Regions from separate parts of the Flavobacterium sp. TR2 genome, predicted to be linked through region 1. Evidence: riboswitches for the same ligand, from Rfam matches in the RefSeq annotation. Region 1 holds a riboswitch; the other holds the start of a gene.
What was found. A riboswitch is a leader RNA that binds a small molecule or an ion and turns the genes downstream of it on or off. The one in region 1 is predicted to bind S-adenosylmethionine.

Region 1 (7,840 bases):
GCAATATCTGCCAAAGAATTGCTTTCTAATATTTTGAGTGTATTATCACGAACCTCAGTCATCAATCTTCGCGCTGCGCAGGTTGACTCATCGTCGCAGTCGTCGCATCTTTCGTAGAAATTATGGCTTGCGCAAGGCAGTAAAGCAATTGGCCCTTCAAGAATTCGGTACACTTTTGCCATGCTGATGTCTTTCGGGTCTTTTATCAAGTAATAACCTCCTCCTTTTCCTTTTTTAGCGCCAAGAAATCCAGAGTTTCTCAATAGAAGTAAAATACTCTCTAAAAATTTAATCGAAATATGTTCGCTTTTGGCAATTTCGGCAATTTGAACTGGTTCGTTATTTTCCCGTCTTGCTAAATAAGTCAAAGCTTTTATTCCGTATTTTGTCTTTTTTGAAAGCATCTTTATGTTTTAGATTGCAGCTTCAATCGTTATCTGATTGCCGCAAATTATTAAACAACAAAAATATGCTTTTTGTTTGAACTATCACAAAAGAATAAAGTTAAATTCTACTAATTCTATCAAATTACTTCGTTTATTCACTTTAAAGCATCCAAAAATAAACTTTTTGTGAAAACTCTGAATTAAAAAAGACGATTTTCAGCTGCATTAAATTTACAGCTAAAAATCGTCTTATAAATCGAAAATTGAAATATATAATTAAGAAAGTGCTTGTTTCAAATCTGCAATTACATCTTCTACAGTTTCTAAACCTACAGAAACACGAACAAGTCCTTGTGTGATTCCAACCGCCAATTGATCTTCTTCGGATAATTTGCTATGTGTTGTTGAAGCCGGATGCGTGACAATTGTTCTTGTATCTCCAATATTTGCAGATAACGAGCAAAGTTTAATGCTGTTCAAGAATTTTCTTCCCGCTTCGATTCCGCCTTTAATTTCAAATGCAATGATGTTTCCGCCAGCTTTCATCTGTTTTTTGGCAATTTCATATTGCGGATGCGATTTCAAAAACGGATATTTTACGCTGTTTACATTTGGATGGCTTTCTAAAAACTCAGCGACTTTTAAAGCATTTTCGCAATGTCTGTCTACACGAACAGCCAAAGTTTCTAAACTTTTAGATAAAACCCATGCATTAAATGGCGATAAAGCTGGCCCTGTATTTCTTGAAAACAAATAAATCTGTCTGATTAACTCAGCATCTCCAACCGTTACTCCACCTAGAACACGTCCTTGTCCGTCTATTAATTTTGTTGCTGAATGGATCACCAGATGCGCTCCAAATTTAATTGGCTGCTGTAAATAAGGCGTTGCAAAACAGTTGTCGATTATTAAAATCAAGTTGTGTTTTTTGGCAATATTTCCCAACAATTCTAAATCGATAACATCTACTCCAGGATTTGTAGGAGATTCGGCGTATAATATTTTGGTGTTTGGTTTAATGAAGCTCTCGATCGTTTCTGGCTTACTGATTTCGAAATAAGAAGTTTCGATATTCCATTTTGGAAAATAAGTCATAAACAAAGCGTGAGTCGAACCGAAAACACTACTTGCAGAAACAATATGATCTCCAGAATTCAACAAAGCTGCAAAAGTAGAATAAACTGCCGCCATTCCTGTTGCGAAAGCGTAACCAGAATCGGCACCTTCCATTTTGCAGATCTTGTCTACAAACTCTGACGTGTTTGGATTGCTGAAACGGCTGTAAATATTTCTTTCTTTTTCTTCTGTAAATGAAGCTCGCATATCTTCTGCATCTTCAAAAACAAAGCTTGACGAAAGGTACAAAGGCACCGAGTGTTCTAAATATTGAGATCTTTCTAATTGTGTTCTGATGGCTTGTGTTTCAAAACCAAATTCTTCTGTATTCATTGTGTTGTTTTTTTGTTTTTTTTGTTTCAAGTTTCAGGTTTCAGGTTGTTAAACCGAAATCTAAACTTAAACAAGTCAATTATTTATGTACAATCTGAGCATTTTCAAATTCTCAAATTGACTAATTTTCTAATTTATAACGCTTCGTTGTTTAAAACCACTTTGTATTTAATTGTCGCTGTTGGCTCAACTGTTTTAGCAACTGAACAGTATTTCTCAAAAGAAAGCTGTGCCGCTTTTTTTGCTTTTTCAGGATTGATTTCTCCTTCTAAATAAAAAACCACATCGATTTCCTTGAAAGGTTTTGCCTCTTCGATCTGAACTCGTGTTCCTTCAACCTCAGCATTAAAAGAAGTGATTTCTTGACGCTGTTTTTTCAAAATTGAAATCATATCGATAGCGCTGCATCCTGCAACTCCCATTAATACCAATTCCATTGGACTTGCACCTAAATCGCTTCCGCCAAATTCGGCTCTGCTATCAACGTCAACTACGTGTCCGCGTTCATTTTTTACTTTAAAATGAAATGCGTCATTTACTCTGTTTAAAGTTACTTTCATTGTGTTGTTATTTTTTTTGTTTTTATTATTGTCATTGCGAGGAACGAAGCAATCGCACTAAACAATTCCACAAAGCTTGATTTTGCAAATGTGATTGCTTCGTTCCTCGCAATGACAAACTAGACTTTTTACCCTTTATCAGACAATCTCAAAATATCTCCGAAAACTCCTCTTGCTGTTACCGCAGAACCTGCACCAGCTCCTTGAATAACAATTGGACGGTCTCCGTAAGATTCTGTGTAAATTTCGAAGAAAGAATCAGAACCTTTTAATCCGCCCAGAGCAGTATCTTTTGGCACTGAAACTAATTTTACTTCCAAATTTCCTTTATCATTCTGCAAATCACCAGACAATTCGCCAATGTATCTTAATACGTGATTTGGCTGTTGATCTGCTTTTATTTTAGCATAAATTGGGTCAAATTCTTTTAATTTCATCAAGAAATCAGCAGCGCTTCCTTCACGCAAGTGCTCTGGAATTAAATTCTGAATTGAGATTTCTTCAAACTCATTCTGCAAATCCAATTCTCTAGCTAAAATTAATAATTTTCTACCAACGTCATTTCCGCATAAATCTTCACGCGGATCTGGTTCTGTATATCCGTTATCAATTGCTTCCTGTAGAATTTCGCTGAAAGGCGCATCTTTCGCAGAGAAATTATTGAATAAATAACTCAATGTTCCAGAGAAAACACCTTTAATTTTTGTGATATTTTCTCCCGAAAGGTGCAATAATTTAATTGTGTCAATTAACGGTAAACCTGCACCAACATTGGTTTCGTACAAATAATTCTTTTGATTTTCTGCCAAAGCTTTTCTCAATTCTTTGTAAAAGCCATAGCTTAATGTATTGGCTACTTTATTAGAAGAAATCAAATCGAAACTGCTCTCTACAAGCGGAATATAATTTTCAACGAAAGGCGCACTTGCAGTATTGTCAATCGCAATTAAGTTTTCTAAATGATGTTCATTAGCGAAAGCAATAATATCTTTAATTGTATATGCTTCACCTTTAGTTTCAATATCACTTTTCCAGTTGCTGGTAACACCGTATTGGTTTAAAAGCAATTTTTTAGAATTTGCTATAGCAAAAACATTCAGCTTAATATCTTTACGTTTTTCAATTGCCGCAGCCGATTCTAAAATCTGGTTGATTAAAGTTCCTCCAACTAATCCGTGACCGAAAATAGCAATGTTGATTTTTTTAGAAACTCCAAAAATCTCTCCGTGAATTACGTTCAGCGCTTTGTTTAATTCTTCTTTCTTAACAACCAAACTCACGTTTTTACCTGTTACGGTGTTGTTAAACAAAATCGGAACAATTTTATTTTTGATTAAAGCGGTGTAAGGTTTATGGAAAGTGCTCAAATCCTGCCCTATAATCGAAATTACCGATACATTGTCTGTTACTGTAATTTGGTTTACGTCTTTAGAATAAAAGTCATTTTCGAACTCTTTTTCTAATTCGACCATTGCAAGCGTAGCTTTTTCAGTAGCAACCACAAGTCCGATTCCTCTTTCTGAAGAACCTTGAGAGATAATGCTCACACTGATATTGTGATCTCCCATTACTTTAAAAATTCGGGCATCGACTCCAGCTTTTCCAAGCAATCCTCGTCCTTCAAGATTTACAAGAGAAACATTTTCCAAAACAGAAAGCGTTTTAATTCCTTCTTTAGAAGAATCTGAGGTGATTAAAGTTCCGCGGTTTTCGTGGTTGAACGTATTTAAGATTCGTAACGGAATATTTTTTTCTAACAACGGAATAATCGTTTTGGCGTGCAAAATGGTTGCTCCAAAATTTGCCAGCTCATTTGCTTCGTTGAATGATAAATATTCAATTTTCTTCGCATCGGCAACCAAGTCTGGGTTTGCTGTGTAGATTCCGTCTACGTGCGTGAAGTTTTGCAGTTCTTCGGCATTCAAATAATTTGCGATTAACGAAGCGGTATAGTTACTGCCATTTCTACCTAAAGTAGTTGTGTCGTTGTTGTTGTTTGAGCCAATGAAGCCTGTAACTATATTAACCGTTTCGCCGTTATGTTCTTTAAAGTAGTTTACTACGTTTTTCTTTGAAAGCTGCTCTAATGGCTGTGCATCACCAAATTTAGAATCGGTTTTCAATAAATCTCTTGTATCTACAAAATTGGCAGGAATTCCTTTTTCCAATAAAATAGCCGTCAATAATTTAGCCGAAAGCAATTCTCCTTTTGACAAAATCTGATCTTTGATTTTTTTGCTGTAATCGCCAATTAGACTTACTCCCTCAAAAAGTTTATCTAAAACACTAAATTCTTCAGACAAATCTACTTGTGGGTAATCTGATATTTGATATTTTTTAAAATTCTCTAATAATTCTTTGTAACTGCCATTTTTAGCAGCAATTGTTAAGATAAATTCCAATTCATCAGTAGCATTTCCGCGTGCAGATACTACAACGGCGATTTTTTCACCTTGATTTACTTTATCTGAAATGATTGAAACAACTTTGTTAAGTCCTTCTCCGTTTGCTAATGATTTACCTCCAAATTTTAATACTTTCATTTTATTTCTTTATTGTTTCTGCCTTAAAAATGTCGGCAAGTAAATGATCTAATTGTTTGTACTCGATTAAAAAAGCGTCATGTCCGTGAACCGAATCAATTTCGCTGTAGAAAACATTGTCTTTAAATTTCTTCAATTCTTCGTAGGTTTCTACGTTTTCTTTTGCTGTAAAAAACAAATCTGAATTGATCCCGATGATATGAATTGAAGCTTCTGTTTTAGACAATAGACTTTCAAAGCTTTCACTATTTCTAGTGATATCAATTGTTTTAAGCAATTGATTCATTAATTTATAAGAAGACAGCTGATATCTTTTCTGCAATTTTTTTCCGTGATGTGCCAGCCAGCTTTCGATGTTAAAAATCAAAAGATCCTGATTGATTGTTCTCTGAAATTTTTCTTTGAATGATTCTGGCGAACGGTAGCAAAGCATTGCGTGTATTCTGGCATCTTCAATTGGTTTTGAAGAATTGTTTAAAATCTGCTCTTGCAGAAAACAATTGGCGATAAGCCAGTCGGTAGATTTCCAGTCGCTCGCAATCGGGATAAGGTTTTCTGTAATGTTTGGCGCCAAAGCAATGATTTCCCATGCAATTCCGCCGCCTACAGAACCTCCAATAACTGCAAAAAGCTTTTTAATATTTAAAGCTTTTACGCCTTCAACAAAGATTCTTGCAATATCTCTTGCTGTAAAGTCAAGATAATTTTCGATTAGGAAAGAATTGCTTCCATTTCCAGGAATATCAAAGGCTAAAATGGTGTAAACAGCAGTATCGATGGTTTTACCTTCGCCAATCAAGTCATTCCACCAGCCATTTTCGCCAGTCACCTGCGCATTTCCTGTTAGGGCATGGTTAACCAAAACAATAGGCGCACTGTGCAATGGCTGTCCTGACAGTGTAAAACTTAATGGTATAGAATGATAAGCTGCACCACTTTCTGTGATGAAATCTTGAATTATGATGGGACTTGGTATATTTTCCAATTTCAAATCTGTTGTATTATTGATTTGTATATGGAAATATTAGAAAGAAAAACTAGGTTTAACTAGAAAAAATCTTGTTGTTATCTTTCCACGTTTGGCGTGGTAGAATGTAGCACCTTCTTCGTTTTACCGAAGGGTTGCTAAGGCTTCATCGGGTCTAATCCCTCGTCCTTTCTTTATAACATTTCAATACGTGTTTGAACTTAACGGTGCAAATTAACTACTATTTTCTCTAACAAACAAATTTTATCTAAAAGTGTTTGTTAAATTTCTGAGACTTACTTTAGCAAAAACTATTATACGCAAAAATTTACCGAACAAAAATGCCCAGTAAAATTAAGCAGGTTTTACCCTAGTTTATGATGCTTTTCCGTTTAGATAAAAAGCGTTTCATTTTCTTTTGAATACATCAAAAACAATAAAGAGTTTGGTGCTTTTTTCTCTGCCCCTTTTCCTTCTTCTGTTATTCCAGCCTCAGTTATTCCGAATCTTGGGTGAGCCAATTCGTTTATTGGTGGCGGATTATTTTTTCTTGTCCTTCTGTTTTTCAAATTTGAAATTTTTTCTGCTAAGTAGTTCAATGTGCTCATGATATTAAGTTTTAGTTAAGTTGCGTTTTATAATCTTTATTTCTCGTTTATCTTTTTGTTAAATCGGTTTCTGGAATAAAAAAAACCCTTTTGGATTTTTTAGATACCAAAAGGGTTTAAGTTTTTACACTCGTGTATGCTTTTAGTATCAACAGACGTATGCGCAAATAAGCGCGACAGTAAACATCTTGTTCATCTGTAAGGATTTATTCATCTGTGATTTATATTGTATTTTATTTAAATTCTGCATTTGTATTAAATTAAAAAGCCTCCCAAAATTTTTCGGGAGGCTTTTACTATATTATTATTGTATTCTTACAATTTTTTTAAGCAATAGACACCCCACCTTCGGTCTTAACCGAAATGGCACAAAACATTTTATTGACTTTTAAGTTCATTTGATTTCTAGTAGTTTTTGGGTATAACAAATATGCAAATATTTTTTTTATTACACAAATTAAATTCAGGAATTTAATTACAAAAATCGTTAAAAATCAGTTTTTTATCGTCGAAAAACATCTTACAAAAACGAAAACGAAATAATAAAGGTAAAAACCTTACAAAAACCACCTTCTTTTCTTCATAATTCCATTTGACAAATCAATTTATCAAAGAACCTTTTGTGTTTTTTTTTCTTTTAGAGCCAAAAAATTACAGCCAAACGGCTTCTTTTGTTCTAATTCGCTCAGCAATTTTCAGAATATCAGTGATAATTCCTCTTGAAATTGCCTGTTTGCATGGCGGAGCGCTCTGAATTACGATTGGAATATCGGCGTAAGATTTGGTATAAATTTCAAAAATGGTATCCGAACCTTTTAATTGTCCGATTGGAGAATCTGCCGATTCCGAAATCAATTTGGCTTCTAAAGTTCCTTTTTCCACATCAAACTCTCCTACATACCTTAGCAAGTGATTTTCTGCTTGGGTAATTTTGGCAATTTTAAAAGATTTATCGACTGCTTCTTTGTTAAGCACTCCATTTTTTTCCAAGTGCTCTTCGGTTATAAATGGTTTGATTTTAATATCTGAAAATTCAAAATCTTTTCCGATTTCTCTCGCCAATATCAGCAGCTTTCTTGCGGTATCGTTTCCTGAAAGATCTTCTTTAAAATTTGACTTCATTAAACCTAAAAGGCTCGCATCTTTTAAAACAGAGGAAAACGAAATGTCTTCAGATGAAAATCTATTAAAGACATAACTCAGATTGTCCGAAAAAACGCCTCTAATCTTCGTGATTTTTTCTCCCGAATAGTACAAATCTCTTAAGGTCTGCAAAACAGGAATTCCCGTTTCGACTGAGGTTTCATAAAGAAACTCTTTGTCGTGC
Region 2 (7,840 bases), 1.9 Mb from region 1:
AAGCCAGCATCGCAAAAATGGGAATGTAAACTGCATAACTAAAAGCCGTTGTCGAAGGTCCAAAATGCCCTAATATCTGCGAATTATCGTAAGTTGTGACATTGAGCCCATTAAAAAAAGGAATCGTCAGGATATACAATCCTGCCAGTGTAAAAACGCTCCTTTTTTTTCCTGCAAACATCTTTTATTTTTTTACTTCAACAGTTACATTCATTCCCGGTCTTACTTCCTGCAGCTCTTTTGCTGGAGTTTCAAATTCAATTTTAACTGGGATTCTCTGCGTTATTTTTACAAAATTTCCAGTCGAATTATCGGGTTCTACCATTGAAAATTTGGCTCCAGTGGCAGGAGAAAAACCGGCTACTTTTCCTTTAAATTCTTTTCCGTCCAAAGCGTCAATCGTAATGGTGACTTCCTGTCCTTGTTTTATTTTCTCTATCTGAGTTTCTTTAAAATTCGCCGAAACCCATAATTTTTCAGTCAGTACGATTGTCGCAATAGTCTGATTGGCATTGATCAATTCCCCAATAGATAAATTTCGCTCTCCCACAAAACCATCAGCAGGAGCCAATACAACGGTATATGACAGCTGTAATTTTGCCGCATCAAGATCTGCTTTCTTTCTTGCAACTGTAGCTGTGGCTGCTTCCAGATTAATCGAACTTTGTTTTGTGATTGAACTGCTTGCTTCCAGACTTTTTTGTCCTGCTTTGACATAAGCCTCTTCTGATTTTAATTTGGAAATAACCTGATCGTACTGATTTCGTGTCACGGCCGAATCGGCATACATATTCTTAAAACGCTGATAATCTTTTTGAGCTTTTTCTAAACTGGCCAAATCGCCCGCCAACTTCTCTTTTCCCGAGGCCTGATTGGAAACCGAAGTAGTTATATTTTGCTGCAGCGAATGCAGGTTTCCTTCGGCTATAGCCAGATCTGCTTCTGCCTGTTTGACTTTAATGATGTATTCTGAATCGTCTAAAACAACTAGAGTATCTCCTTTATGCACCAGCTGATTGGCTTCAAATTTTATTTCCTTAATATGCCCCGTAGCGCGCGCAGCAACATTATTGATATATGCTTCTACCTGAGCGTTATTGGTGGTTTCATAAGAACTGAAATCAAAGAATAAACTTAAAATCCACAATCCGCCTGCGATTAAAAAAGCAAAAGACAATACCGTGAGAATGCTGTTTCTCTTTTTTTCACTTTTCTGAACTGCTCCGTTTTGTGTATCTGCTTCGCTCATAACAAGAAATATTAAAGTTTGCCCATTGCATATTGAAGTGAGTAATATTGAATAATCAAATCTAGATTGGCATTTACTAAGGATATTCGGGAATTATTTAGCTGTAATTCGGCATCTACAATCTCACTAATTAAGGCAAAATCGTTATCATAACGGCTTTTTACAATTTTATAATTGCTCATTGACAGCTCTACATCTTTTTTGTAGGTTTTGATATTTTCTTTGCTTTCTGCATATCTGACGTATGCATTTTTGACTTCTGTAGAAATCTGGTCTTTGGTAACTTCCAGCGCTATATTACTCTTATCAATTTCCAGTTTGTCGCCGCTAATGCGATGTTTGAGATTATAAAGACTAGAAATATCCCAGTTTAAAGAAAGTCCCGCCGCCCAGTAATTAAGCAAATTGACATAGTTGGGCCATTGCGCAGGATATTCTGTATTTAAAATAAGATTTGCATTTACGTTAGGCTTAAATCCGCTTTTGGTCAAACTCAATGATGATTCTGAAAGCTTAATTTTTACAGCCGCCCGTTTTATTTCTTCTCTGTTCTGAAAAGCTTCTTCTAAACTTTCCTCCAAGTTCATATTTTCTGTCGGAATCATACTTTCTGCCACTTCGGGCTTCAGAATCGTATTGGTTGGAAAACCAATTAATATATCCAAATAATTGCTTATCAGCTCAATCGTGTTGGTGCTTCTAAAAACTGAAACCTTAAAATTAGACTGCTGCAATTCGGTTCTCAAAAGGTCGCTTGTGAGGTTTTGTCCGTTCTTTACACGCGATTTTAATTGGTTTATTCGAATATCGGTATTAATGATATTTTGTTTCGTAACCTCAATCTGACGGTATAATTTTTCGAGTGTGAAATATTGTTCTGTAATGGCATTCTTCACATCAGCTTCGGTCATTCTCACGGCAGATTTCTGCATCTGACTGATTAATTCCTGCTGATTGATTCTGTTATTAATCGCGTTTCCAGCGTAAATAGGCAGTGTTGAAATAATATTGGCAAATGCCTGATGGTTGTAATAATCTACCGTAATCTGGCTTTGATAAAATCCTTCATACAGCTTAGGATCTCCAATATAATTGTATCCGCCGTTTAGGCTTATTCTTGGCGCTTTTGCAATTTTAGCTTGACCGACATTTTCATTAGCAATGGCCAAATCGGCATTTGCCAGTTTTAGCTGCCTGTTGTTTTTAATGCCCAATAAAATAGCTTCGTCAAGTCTTATTTTTTTTGCAGATTTAAGACTGACGGTATCTTGCTGTGCAAAACCTAACTTGCAGCAGCACAATAGGAAAAGAATCAAAAGTTTTAAATTTAAAACTCTAAATTGCCAATAACACATCCGATTTTATTGATTTGATTTTTCATTTTTGGGAATTTGCAATCAATATTATTCAACAAAACTTTCGGTAAAAATTGAAATTTACCTTAAAAAAATCACGGCGTACATTCTGAAATTGGGATTTTGATATAATTATTTTGACATAAATTTAAACAATTATTATTCAACACTTTAGAAAACGAATACTCAAAATTGTTTCATTTTATAAATTGGAACAATTTTTAAGGCTTCAAGACTTATTTTAAAGGAAAAAAAATTGCAGTAATCAAACAAATCACTGCAATTTTAGAAAGAAATCAAAATGTAATTATCGGCGTATATATATTATTTTTCAGCTTTAACGGCATCCAATAAAACGGCCAATTGGATACAAGGCGAATTTGATCGGTTGCTCCAAGCATGGTTCGTTCCGCGTTGAATTACAATATCCCCAGCTTGAAGCAAGGTTTCTTCTTCGTCTACAATCAGGTAAATTTCACCCGAAATAATGATTATATAATCTAAAGTATCGGTCTGATGCATTAGCGGATGCGGTTTTCCTTCTAAGGCTATCACACCCAAATCTTTATCGGGCGGAATCTGAACGTAGCGAAAATAGCTTCCGTTTTTTGGAGTATTTGGAAAAGCATTATTTTCTATAACCTTTTCTTCAAATTTTGCTGGTGTCGAATCTGTCGACCAGATATCTGAAATAATTAATCCCGGAAAATGCTCCGATACATTCGAAACAATTTCATCCTGCTCTATAATCGATTTTCCGTTTCGCAAGCCTGTTACGATTCTCCTTGGTATTGTTCTCATTCTTTATGAATCTTCATGATTAGTTTTCTGCCATTCGTTTTATTTTCTCTTAGGAGTGCAAGTGCTGTATCAACCGTTTCTTTATTCAATTCTCCAATTACATTAATATTTGGCGGACTGATTATTTCGTTTTCTATCAAATGGCTTAATTCCGTCAATCCGTTTTTGTAGTAATCATATTGTATCTGTTTAAAAATTTCATTTATAAACCTAACAGGTTTTAAAAACCTGTTAGGTTTGCTACTAACTAATACTAATCTAACTTAAACCATTGCTTCACTTCTCTTTCAATATTATCTTTAATTTTCGGATTTTCAAATTCATTTGAAACCGAATTATACTCATAATCTTTTTTCCATTTTTTATAATTCAAAGCCACTTTTTCAATTGCGTCGCAGATATACAAAAGCTCTTCATTGGTTGTAATGGGATGAAGCGACAAACGAACCCAGCCGGGTTTATTGGTCTGATTTCGCTGCAATAATTCGTTTGTAATTTCTGCCGATTTCTTTTCGCTGATATTGAACAAATAATGCGCATAAGTGCTTGCACACGACCAGCCTCCGCGCACCTGAATTCCGAAACGGTCATTTAAAAGCCTAACGATCAGATTGTAATGAATGTCTTCAATTACAAACGATACACAGCCAATTCGTTCAGTGGTTAAATCTCCTAAAATCGATAAACCCTGTATTTTTTGAAGTCTCGAAAAGCAGAGATCAAGCAGTTCTTTTTCTCTTTCTTTAATTTTCTCTATTCCCATCTGCTCTTTCAATTCTAAAGCCAATGCGGTTCTAATAACCTGCAAAAATCCAGGAGTTCCGCCATCTTCTCTCACTTCTATACTATCGCTGTAGCAATATTTTCCCAACGGATTGGTCCATCTTACATTTCCTCCCCCTGGATTATCAGGAAAATCAGATTGGTATAATTTTTCATTAAAAACCAGAATCCCGCAGGTTCCGGGACCTCCTAAAAATTTATGGGGCGAAAAGAAAATTGCATCCAATTGTTCTTCTGGATCGCTAGGGTGCATATCAATTTTGACATAAGGTGCCGAAGCCGCAAAATCTACAAAACAAAGTCCTTTGTTTTGATGCATAATCTTGGCCAATTCGTGATATGGCGTAATAATACCCGTAACATTTGAGCAAGCCGTAAATGAACCGATTTTTAAGCTTCTGTCGGCATATTTTGCAATGGCATCACCAAGAGCTTTCGGATTGACTAAATTATTCTCATCAGGCTGAAGAATTACAACGTCGGCATTAATTTCGTACCACGGAACCTGATTGGAATGATGCTCCATGTGTGTGATAAAAACTACGGGCTTATCAGTTTCTGTTTCGTAATTTTTTCTCACGCCAATAATGCGCTGCAGTTTTGATAAGGCAGCTGTCATTCCGCTTCCCGTCGTTACCAAAACATCAGATTCATTGGCATTAACCGATTTTTTTATTATTTCTCTCGCATACTGATAGGCATAAGTAGATGTTTTTCCTGTCTGACTTGAAAGTGAATGCGTATTGGCAATCATAGGACCAATTTTATTGAGCATTATATCCTCGATCGGGGCGTATAGTCTTCCGCTGGCAACCCAGTCTGCATAAACTAGGTTCTGTTCTCCGTAAACCGATTCGAAAGTATGATCTATTCCTACTGTGTTTTCTCTAAATTTAGAGAAGTAACACTCAGGCTCTGTTGGTTTTGTTGTTGGCTCAATAGCATTCATATCCTTGTCATTTTAAAATTAACTAATAGTGCAATTATTTGTATTTCTTTTCAATCTTATCATTCATCAGGAAGACAGGATTGCCTATTTCTTTCTTAGATTTTATTTTCTAAAAGTCTTTTTAATGTAGCTTGCAATTCTTCTCCGTGCAGGTTCTTGGCAACAATTGTCCCTTTTGAATCCACTAAATAATTTCCCGGAATAGCTCTTACGCCATACAGCTTAGCTACTGCGCTGTTCCAAAAAAGCAAATCAGAAACGTGCGTCCATGTTAAATTATCATCCTGAATTCCTTTAATCCAATTTTCTTTCTTTTTGTCCAGAGAAATTGCCACGATATTGAATCCTTTATCATGAAATTCTTTATAAGCCGCTACAATATTCGGATTCTCTTTTCGGCACGGTCCGCACCACGAAGCCCAAAAATCGATTAAAGTGTAGCCTTTTAAATTGTCATATAGACGAACTGGCTTTCCGTTAGGATCATTGGCTGTAAAATCTGGGGCTTTTTTACCAACTGCCAATCCGTCTAAAACAATAGCCAGTTCTTTTAGCTCTTTCACGTAAGTGGTATTTTGAAGGCTCTTGTCTAGCAAAGCGATATTTTGCGTGATCTGTTCTGGAGATAATCTGTACGACCAGTTTCTGTACAATACATAAGCAGAAACAATAGATTTTGGATTTTCGGTTATAAATTTGCTGATTTCAACATCTTTGGCCTTTTTGTAGGTTTCAAACAAATCCTGAGAAGCAGAACCTTCAACCACAGATGCTGTATAATATTTCTTCGGACTCAGTTTTACTGTAATCGGTTCTTTTTCTAGAAAAACATACAATGGCGAGCTTTCTGTATTTACGCTTAATCCGTATAGATCTGGCATTTTTACTTTTGTTTTAAAACTAAAATTCCCGTCTTTTACTTTTGCCGAATCGATCGTGGTAAACATTTTATTGTGAAACTTCTGCAAGTAAACGTATTGTGCCACTGTATCTGCAACAGTACCTTTTAACTGCAAATTATTTTCTTGCGCCTGCGTTTGAGCAGCTCCAAGAAACAAGGCAAAAGCTAATAGTATTTTTTTCATTTTTATTTTGATTTTAAGATTAGACAAAAGAATTTCAGGCCAATGGAAAATGCCATCAGCAATTGTTGCTATTTTTTAAAAAGAAATGTGTGGGATAAGCTAGAGTTTTTGCCTTCAAAAAAAAGCAAAACTGTTTTCTTCAAAAATTGAATTCAAAAACTCATAACCGGCATATAAAATTGATTCTGCTTTCATTTAAAAAAAATAAAGATTTAACATTTATGATCTTAAACAGATTTACGGATGAAATCTTCTTATCTGCCCGCATTCAGCGGAAGGATTTAGCACCTTATTCGGCAACAGGTTGCTAAGACTTCATTGGGCCTATTCCCTCAGTCTTTCTGGATAAGTATCATGATATAACTTTTCTGCGATACAAATATATAGTAATTCTACCGAATTAGTAAAGTTTAAATTGATTTTTTTTCAAATTTATTAAAAAGCGGTTTTTAAAAAGACCCAAAACACTAATAATCAAAATTTTAAAAACAAAATAAGAGTTTTTAAAACGCTTTATCAATAGAAGAAATTCATACATTTTAAGCCTTCCGCTCAAAATATGTTTTTATGTTTTAAAGAAAAATGTGCAGGTATTTATTTTCCAGATCTGAAATCGGCTCTTTTAATCCGTTATCAAGATTTAAGGCAATCGAGCGCAGCACTTGTTTTAAGTCATTAAAATTATTTGGTTTTACAAAATAGCACACAGCTCCAAGGTTAGCAGCAGCATCCATATCATTTTTATAAGAGGAAGTAGAAATCATGATTACCGGAATCTCTTTATAGCGATCATCCAATTTTAATTGCTTTAAACATTCCCAGCCATTCATAATGGGCATATTTAAATCTAGAAAGACAACCTCAGGAATTTTGTCTTGACTCTGCAGTATTTTTAATGCTTCATCGCCATTTTCTGCACAATGGCAAACAATACTTTCATCTATATCTGCCCATGCTTCGCAAAACATTTCTGCGTCATCTTTATCATCATCGGCTAATAAAATTATTTTTTGGCTCATAATTTAGATATCTTTTTCTTTTTGTTCAATTGGCAGCGTAATGCTAAAAACAGCCCCTTCATTAGAAACTCCAGTTGCCGTAATACTTCCACCGTGCCTTTCGGTTATTTTTTTACAAAGAGACAGTCCTAAACCTGTTCCTTCATAGCGGTCTTTAGAATTTAGACGGGTAAAAGTTTCAAAAATGCGTCCGGTATGATCAAGATCAAATCCAATTCCGTTATCTTCAACAGTAATTACGGCTGTTCGTTTACCGTCTTCGTTTTGCTCTTGTGCTTTAATGGTAATTAGCGGAGGCACATTTTCTTTAGCAAATTTTATAGAATTATTTATCAGGTTATAAAACAGCTGATACAGCAATACAGAAGCTCCTTCTAGAATTGGAAGCTCCTCATAGTAAATTTTACCGCCTGTATTTTGAAGCGCTATTTCAAGATCGGTTTCAATATTCTTAATGACTTCATTTAAATCGACCATTGTCGTTTTTTGCAAATCGGCATTGATTTTAGAATAAGCAAGCACACCGTCAATCATAGTAAACATACGGTCTGCCGCGACATGAATTCTTTCAATATATCTCGTTGACGACTCGTCAAGAT

Region 2: linked by a shared signal. The riboswitch ahead of N4T20_RS20265 (TlpA disulfide reductase family protein) and the one ahead of N4T20_RS07170 (alpha/beta fold hydrolase) in region 1 are both predicted to bind S-adenosylmethionine.

Annotation. Positions count from the first base shown of each region.
Region 1 covers NZ_CP104307.1:1,559,573-1,567,412, reverse strand. Annotated here, with positions in the region: gene N4T20_RS07190 (RrF2 family transcriptional regulator) at 1-404, opposite strand, end outside; gene N4T20_RS07185 (trans-sulfuration enzyme family protein) at 663-1,835, opposite strand; gene N4T20_RS07180 (OsmC family protein) at 1,970-2,395, opposite strand; gene thrA (bifunctional aspartate kinase/homoserine dehydrogenase I) at 2,524-4,938, opposite strand; gene N4T20_RS07170 (alpha/beta fold hydrolase) at 4,940-5,923, opposite strand; SAM riboswitch class I at 6,001-6,108, opposite strand; gene N4T20_RS07165 (hypothetical protein) at 6,298-6,513, opposite strand; gene N4T20_RS07160 (aspartate kinase) at 7,165-7,840, opposite strand, start outside.
Region 2 covers NZ_CP104307.1:4,748,325-4,756,164, forward strand. Annotated here, with positions in the region: gene N4T20_RS20235 (MFS transporter) at 1-181, opposite strand, end outside; gene N4T20_RS20240 (HlyD family secretion protein) at 185-1,249, opposite strand; gene N4T20_RS20245 (TolC family protein) at 1,261-2,565, opposite strand; gene N4T20_RS20250 (cupin domain-containing protein) at 2,929-3,405, opposite strand; gene N4T20_RS20255 (hypothetical protein) at 3,402-3,563, opposite strand; gene N4T20_RS20260 (aminotransferase class V-fold PLP-dependent enzyme) at 3,659-5,137, opposite strand; gene N4T20_RS20265 (TlpA disulfide reductase family protein) at 5,233-6,222, opposite strand; SAM riboswitch class I at 6,474-6,574, opposite strand; gene N4T20_RS20270 (response regulator) at 6,795-7,241, opposite strand; gene N4T20_RS20275 (PAS domain S-box protein) at 7,245-7,840, opposite strand, start outside.